One region of the Pandoraea apista genome, then DNA from elsewhere that is predicted to be linked to it. Evidence: riboswitches for the same ligand, from Rfam matches in the RefSeq annotation. Region 1 holds a riboswitch; the other holds the start of a gene.
What was found. A riboswitch is a leader RNA that binds a small molecule or an ion and turns the genes downstream of it on or off. The one in region 1 is predicted to bind thiamine pyrophosphate.
Positions count from the first base shown of each region.

Region 1 (3,412 bases):
TGATCTTCATCGAGCAGAAATGCGGCCCGCACATCGAGCAGAAGTGCGCCACCTTAGCGGAGTCCTTCGGCAGCGTTTCGTCGTGGAATTCACGCGCCTTATCCGGATCGAGGCCCAGGTTGAACTGGTCTTCCCAACGGAATTCGAAACGTGCCTTGGAAAGCGCATTGTCGCGAATCTGCGAGCCCGGGTGGCCCTTCGCCAGATCGGCGGCGTGCGCCGCGAGCTTGTACGTGATGATCCCTTCCTTCACGTCGTCCTTGTTCGGCAAACCAAGGTGCTCCTTCGGCGTGACGTAGCACAGCATGGCCGTGCCGTACCAGCCGATGGTTGCCGCACCGATGCCCGACGTGATGTGGTCGTAGCCGGGGGCGATGTCCGTCGTGAGCGGCCCGAGCGTATAGAACGGGGCTTCGTCGCAGTACTCCAACTGGAGATCCATGTTCTCCTTGATGAGCTGCATCGGCACATGGCCCGGGCCTTCGATCATGACCTGCACGTCGTGCTTCCAGGCGACTTGCGTGAGTTCGCCCAGCGTCTTCAGCTCGGAGAGTTGCGCTTCGTCGTTGGCGTCGTAGATCGATCCTGGGCGCAGACCGTCGCCAAGGGAGAACGCGACGTCATACGCCTTCATAATTTCGCAGATCTCTTCGAAGTGCGTGTACAGGAAGCTTTCCTTGTGATGGGCGAGGCACCACTTGGCCATGATCGAGCCGCCGCGGCTCACAATGCCGGTCATGCGGTTGGCCGTCATCGGCACGTAGGCGAGGCGCACGCCGGCGTGAATCGTGAAGTAATCCACGCCTTGCTCGGCTTGTTCGATGAGCGTGTCGCGGAACATTTCCCACGTCAGTTCTTCGGCCTTGCCGTTCACCTTTTCGAGCGCCTGATAGATCGGCACCGTGCCGATGGGCACCGGGCTGTTGCGCAGAATCCACTCGCGCGTCTCGTGAATATGCTTGCCGGTCGAGAGATCCATCACCGTGTCGCCGCCCCAGCGGATCGCCCACGTCATCTTGTCGACTTCTTCGCCGATCGACGACGTCACGGCCGAGTTGCCGATGTTCGCGTTGATCTTCACGAGGAAGTTGCGGCCGATGATCATCGGCTCCGATTCCGGGTGGTTGATGTTGTTCGGGATGATGGCGCGGCCGCGCGCGATTTCGCTGCGCACGAATTCCGGCGTGATCTCGGCGGGAATGCTGGCACCGAAGTGCTGACCGGGGTGCTGGCGCGAGAGCAGCTTGGCCAGACGCTCGCCCTGCGGGCCAGCATTGCGCACGCTTTCGATGTATTCCTGACGGCGCAGGTTTTCGCGAATCGCGATGTATTCCATCTCGGGCGTGATGATGCCCTGACGCGCGTAGTGCATTTGCGTCACGTTCTTGCCGGCCTTGGCGCGGCGCGGCGTGCGATGCAGGCCCGGAAAGCGCAGATCGGCAGTGGCGGTGTCGGCGGCGCGCTCGCGGCCGAAGGTCGAGGTCAGGCCCGGCAGCGCTTCGGTGTCGCCGCGTTCTTCGATCCAGCCGGCGCGCAGGGCGGGCAGGCCGGAACGGATGTCGATGCGGGCGTCGGGGTCGGTGTACGGACCGGACGTGTCGTAGACGTAGATCGGCGGGTTCTTCTCGCCGCCAAAGCTCGTCGGCGTGTCGGATTGCGAGATTTCACGCATCGGAACACGGATGTCGGGGCGCGAGCCGGTGACGTAGATCTTTCGGGAATTCGGCAGCGGTGCGATCGCGGCTTCGTCCACGCGCGCGTTGGCTGAGAGGAACTTCGGATTGGCGTTCATGCAATGTCTCCTGGCGGGGCACGTGTTGACGCCGATAAATTCGGCGCAAAGCGGCTCAGGAGCATGAACGGGGGCGAGGAACTTCTACGCTCCCTGCGCTGGCATTATCCAGATCAGGTTCTAAGGGTATTTCTCACCCACAACTCACGTTGCAGGACCCCTGCGCTAGCTTTGCGGCAACGATACACCGACATGCCCGCCAAACACAAGCACGATGTGTCCCGAAAAACGTGAACGGATGATGGTGCGATGCGACATGAAAAGGTCGATGAAAACCGTATGTGAGACGCCATCGTCACCGGGCGGCGAGGGTTTTGTCATCGTCGTCGAACACGCGGGCGAGGCGTTGGGCAACATCGTCTGCAAGCGTTTCGGGCACGTTGGTGAAGCTCATCACGAGCGCAGGTGGCAATGGGCGGGCAACGCTGAAGAACGATAGCGCGCCCGGCGCCAAGCCGTGACCGACGGCCGTGCGGCACAGCGCGCGATCCTGGCGATGCGCCTCAATCCAGCCGAGCAGATGCATGCCGCCAGCCTGCTGCGCGAGTTCCATGCGTTCCGGCAGGTGTTGGCGCAGTGCTTGCGCAAGCGCTGCGCGACGCTCGCCGTAAAGCTGACGCATGCGTTTGATATGGCGGCTGAAATGGCCCTGAGTGATGAAGTCGGTGATGGTGGCTTGTTCGATCCACCCCTGTGCGGGGGAGGTAAGCGAAACGTTGGCGACGAACGCATCGCACAGCGCGGGAGGGACCACCAGATAGCCGAGACGCAGGCCAGGAAACAGCACTTTGCTGAACGACCCGGCGTAAAGCACCCGTTCCCCGCCATCCAGACTCTTGAGCGCGGGCAACGGCGCACCGGTGTAGCGGAATTCGCTGTCATAGTCGTCCTCGACGATCCAGCCGTCGTGCGCCTGCGCCCACGCCAGCAAGGCGAGACGGCGCGCCAGCGGCAGCGTGACGGATAACGGCGACTGGTGCGATGGCGTTACCACCGCGAGCCGTGCATCAGGGGCGGCCCGCTCGCCTGCGGCGACGTCGAGTCCGTCTTGGTCCACAGGCACCGGCACTAGCGTGGCGCCGGTCATCCGAAGCCCGGCTTGCGCGCGGAAATAGCCCGGATCTTCGCACCACACAAGGTCGCCCGGGCGCAGCAGCACGCGGGCGATCAAGGCGAGCGCCCCCTGATAGCCCGCCGTGACGATGATTTGTCCGGGGTCGCAGTGGATACCGCGCGAGATCGCCAGATAGCCGGCAATGGCTTCACGCAACGGGGCCCAGCCGATGGCGTTTTGGTAATGCAGTCCGTCGGGGGAAAGATGCCTCGCATGGCGCGCCGCGAGCCGTGCCCACAATTTGCGCGGGAATTCGTCGAGGGCGGGCATGCCGTTTTGCAGCGGGAGCGGCATGCCGAACGCGTTGAGCGGAATGCTGCTGGGGTTATCCGGCAAGTCTCGCACAAGCACTTGCGAGGACCGGGACGTTTCGTCCCGGCCCAGCTCGGAACGCCCCGCGCTGCCGGCGACCGCTCGCGCGGCGGCCTTGAGGCGCGTGCCTGCCAACTGCGGATTGACGCGGCTCCCGGCGGCGCCGTGTCCGATCACGAAGCCTTCCGCGACCA
Region 1 is NZ_CP013481.2:1,364,319-1,367,730, forward strand. It holds gene thiC (phosphomethylpyrimidine synthase ThiC) at 1-1,792, opposite strand, end outside; TPP riboswitch at 1,866-1,964, opposite strand; gene pdxR (MocR-like pyridoxine biosynthesis transcription factor PdxR) at 2,088-3,412, opposite strand, start outside.

Region 2 (3,412 bases), 950 kb from region 1:
TTTCAGCCTCCGGCCACCGGTTGCACGACATCGATCTTGTCGCCCTGCGCGAGGGTGCGCGCAGCGTATTGCGTCTTGGGCACGAATTGCCCGTTGATCGCCGCCGCAAACGGCGGCTGCGCGCCGTAAGCGGCGAGTGCCTCGGCCAGCGTTGCCGTCTCGGCCACACTCAGCGTCTGTTGATTGATATGAATGTCCATCGCGTACAGCTCCCTCTCATGCCTGACGGAACAGGTCCGGCCACGGCCGGCTCGCTCGCCACGTCTCCCAGTCGAACGCATTCGGTGAAGCGCCCGTCGATTGCATCAATGCCTGCGCCAACGCGCAAGCCTCTCCCGTGACTGCCGGCGCGAGCAGATAGCCGTGCCGGTACAAGCCGTTCACCCGCAGCAGCCGCGCACCGTCCCACTGCACACGCGGCAGATGGTCGGGCAGCGCGGGGCGGCAGTTGACGTTCAACTCGATGATGCGTGCCTCGCCGAACGCCGGGTTCAGCGAATAAGCCGCCGAGAGCAATTCGAGCGCCGAGCGCACAGTCATCGGCGACATGTCTTCTGACTCGAGTTCGGTCGCGCCGATCACATAAAGGTCGTTTTCCTTGGGGGCGATATAGATCGGATAGCGCGGATGCAGCAACCGCACCGGCCGCCGCAATCCGATACCCGGCGCGTGAATGCGCACGACCTCGCCACGCACGCCCCGCAGGCGCGCGAGCACCCCGCGTGCGCCCAGCCCGCGGCAATCGATGACAAGACCCGCGTCGGGGTAGGCGCCTTCCGCGATCTCGGTATGCCAATGCAGTTCCGCCCCCGCTTTCTCGAGGCCGGCCGCCAGCGCACGCAGCAGTTGGCGGTTGTCGAGCTGCCCCTCGTTCGGCAGCAGCCAGCCTTCCTGAAATCGCCCGGCGAGTGCGGGTTCGACCTCGCCCAACTGCGCGCCCGTCACCCGCTCGACCCCGCCGCGCAGCAACTCCGGTGGCGCTTTCGCGCGCATGCGGCGATCGAACATCACGGCCTCGGCGCGGTCGGGGTTGTGCCACACGACCAGCGTGCCGTTGCGTTGGAAGAAAACGTGCTCGGGCAGCCCGTCGATCAACGACGGCCAGCGCTCGAGACCCGCCGCGCCCATCTCCACGATGCTCGGCTCAGCCACAGCGGCCTCGGCCAGTGGCGCGAGCATGGCGGCCGCCACCCAGCCAGCGGCAGACGAACCGTCGGCATCGCCCCGCTCGTACAGCGCCACGCGCACACCGGTGCGAATCAGTTGCCATGCGAGCAGACGGCCGGACAGTCCGCCGCCGAGCACGGCAACGTCAGGACGGGAAGTGGCACGGGAAGTCGAGGCGCTCATACGCGCACCGCCGCGCAAGCCATCACGGCGCGCAGGCACTCAGGGGAAAACGAAGGAATCTGTGGAAGGCAGCGCATGGGGTCCTTTCCTCATGAAAGCAAAAGGACGAAACGGTGTTGGACACCTTACCCCCACTGGAGTAGTCGGAAACTTCCCACGCCGGTATTACCCGGGTCGGGTGCAAAGGGTCTCTCTCAGCCCCGTGACGCCGTTACGCATGGTCATCACCCGCGTCCGACACGGAGCACCCCTGTTTCGCCCGCAGCCATTACAACATAGATGCCGACGCCCGTGCAAGCTGGGCTCCCGGCCGATTGCACGTCCGTTGCGTCTCGTTTTTTGACGAATCTCCGGGCGCTTGTAACGGCACGTAAACTGGAATTCGACGTAACCCGAGTTTCGGAGCCCAATTCGTGCAACGCAGCATTGGGAACTGAGGTCAAATGAGCCGTCGTCCCCCATAACACGTTGCCCCACTGCGGCATTGCCGCCAGACGATCATGGTTCACACGCCGATGTCTTCCCAACCTCCCGAAGCGCCGCCGACCGGCAGCCCTGTCGCCACGCCCGCGCCCAAACCGCCGAAGCACCCCACGGCCTGGCAATTGATCCGGCCGTACTGGGTGTCGGAGAAGCGTTGGGAGGGACGCCGGCTGCTCGCCCTCGTCGTGGCGCTGAATCTGGCGGTCGTGTTCATCAACGTGCGCCTGAACGCATGGAACGCCAGCTTTTACGACGCCCTCGACAAGCGCAACTGGCCAGTGTTCAAGTCGTCGCTCGCCGAATTCGCGGTCCTCGCCTTCAGCTTCATCATCATTGCCACGTTCCGCACCTACTTCCGTCAGATGCTCGAAATCCGCTGGCGGCAATGGGTGACGAATATGAACCTGTCGAAGTGGTTCACCCGTCAGGCGTACTACCGTATCGAACGCGACCATCTCGCCGACAACCCCGACCAACGTATTTCGGAAGACATTCGCACGCTCGTGAGTTCGTCGCTCGCGCTATCGCTCGATTTGCTCACCACGCTCGTCTCGCTGTTCTCCTTCATCACGATTCTCTGGACGATCTCGGGTGCGGTGTCGTTCTTGCTTGGCGGCATGAACATCACGATTCCCGGCTACATGGTCTGGGTCGCGGCGCTCTATGCCCTCGTGGGCTCGTATTTCATCTTCAAGGTCGGCCGTCCGCTCGTGGGGCTGAGCTATCGGCAGCAACAAGTGGAAGCCGATTTCCGTTTTCTGCTGGTGCGTTTGCGCGAGTCGGCCGAACAGGTCGCGCTTTATCGTGGCGAAGGCGCCGAACTCTCGCGCCTGAAGTCGGCGTTCGGCGCGGTGCGCGACAACTGGTGGCAGATCATGGTCGTGACGAAGCGCCTGATATTCGCGAACTCGATTTACGCGCAGATCGCCATCGTCTTCCCGATCATGGCGGCAGCGCCCCGCTACTTCGCGGGCGCATTCACCCTCGGCGTGCTCATGCGGATCATCGACGCCTTCGGGCAGGTGAGCGACGGCTTCTCCTGGTTCGTGAACAGCTTCGCAACACTGGCCGACTGGAAGGCGACGATCAATCGTCTGCGCGAATTCACGCGGGTGATCGACGCCCCCCCTTCGCCATCCGACGCGAGCGCGATCTCCGTCGTGACGGGGGGCAACGCAGCATCTCCCGGTTACGCGGCGACCGATCTGCATCTCGCGCTTCCCAACGGCACACCGCTCGCGGTGGCCGGATCGTTTGCGTTCGCGCCGGGCTCGCGCTGGCTCATTCGCGGCCGCTCGGGCTGCGGCAAGAGCACCATGCTGCGCGCGCTCGCCGGCCTGTGGCCGTTCGGCAGCGGTCGCATCGACGTTCCCGCCAACGCCCGCGTGCTGTTCCTCTCGCAACAAAGCTATCTGCCCATCGACACATTGAAGGCCGCACTGGCGTTCCCCTCGTCGCCCGACACGTTCAGCGACGACGAGTGCCGTGCGGCGCTGGCGGCCGTCAATCTCGGACAATACGCGGACGAGTTGCAAACAGTCTCCCACTGGGCGAGACGGCTCTCCGGCGGAGAACAACA
Region 2 is NZ_CP013481.2:410,519-413,930, reverse strand. It holds gene AT395_RS01870 (thiazole synthase) at 1-1, opposite strand, end outside; gene thiS (sulfur carrier protein ThiS) at 3-200, opposite strand; gene AT395_RS01860 (FAD-dependent oxidoreductase) at 217-1,350, opposite strand; TPP riboswitch at 1,485-1,612, opposite strand; gene AT395_RS01855 (ABC transporter ATP-binding protein/permease) at 1,866-3,412, shown strand, end outside.
Region 2: another riboswitch for thiamine pyrophosphate. It lies ahead of AT395_RS01860 (FAD-dependent oxidoreductase); the one in region 1 lies ahead of thiC (phosphomethylpyrimidine synthase ThiC).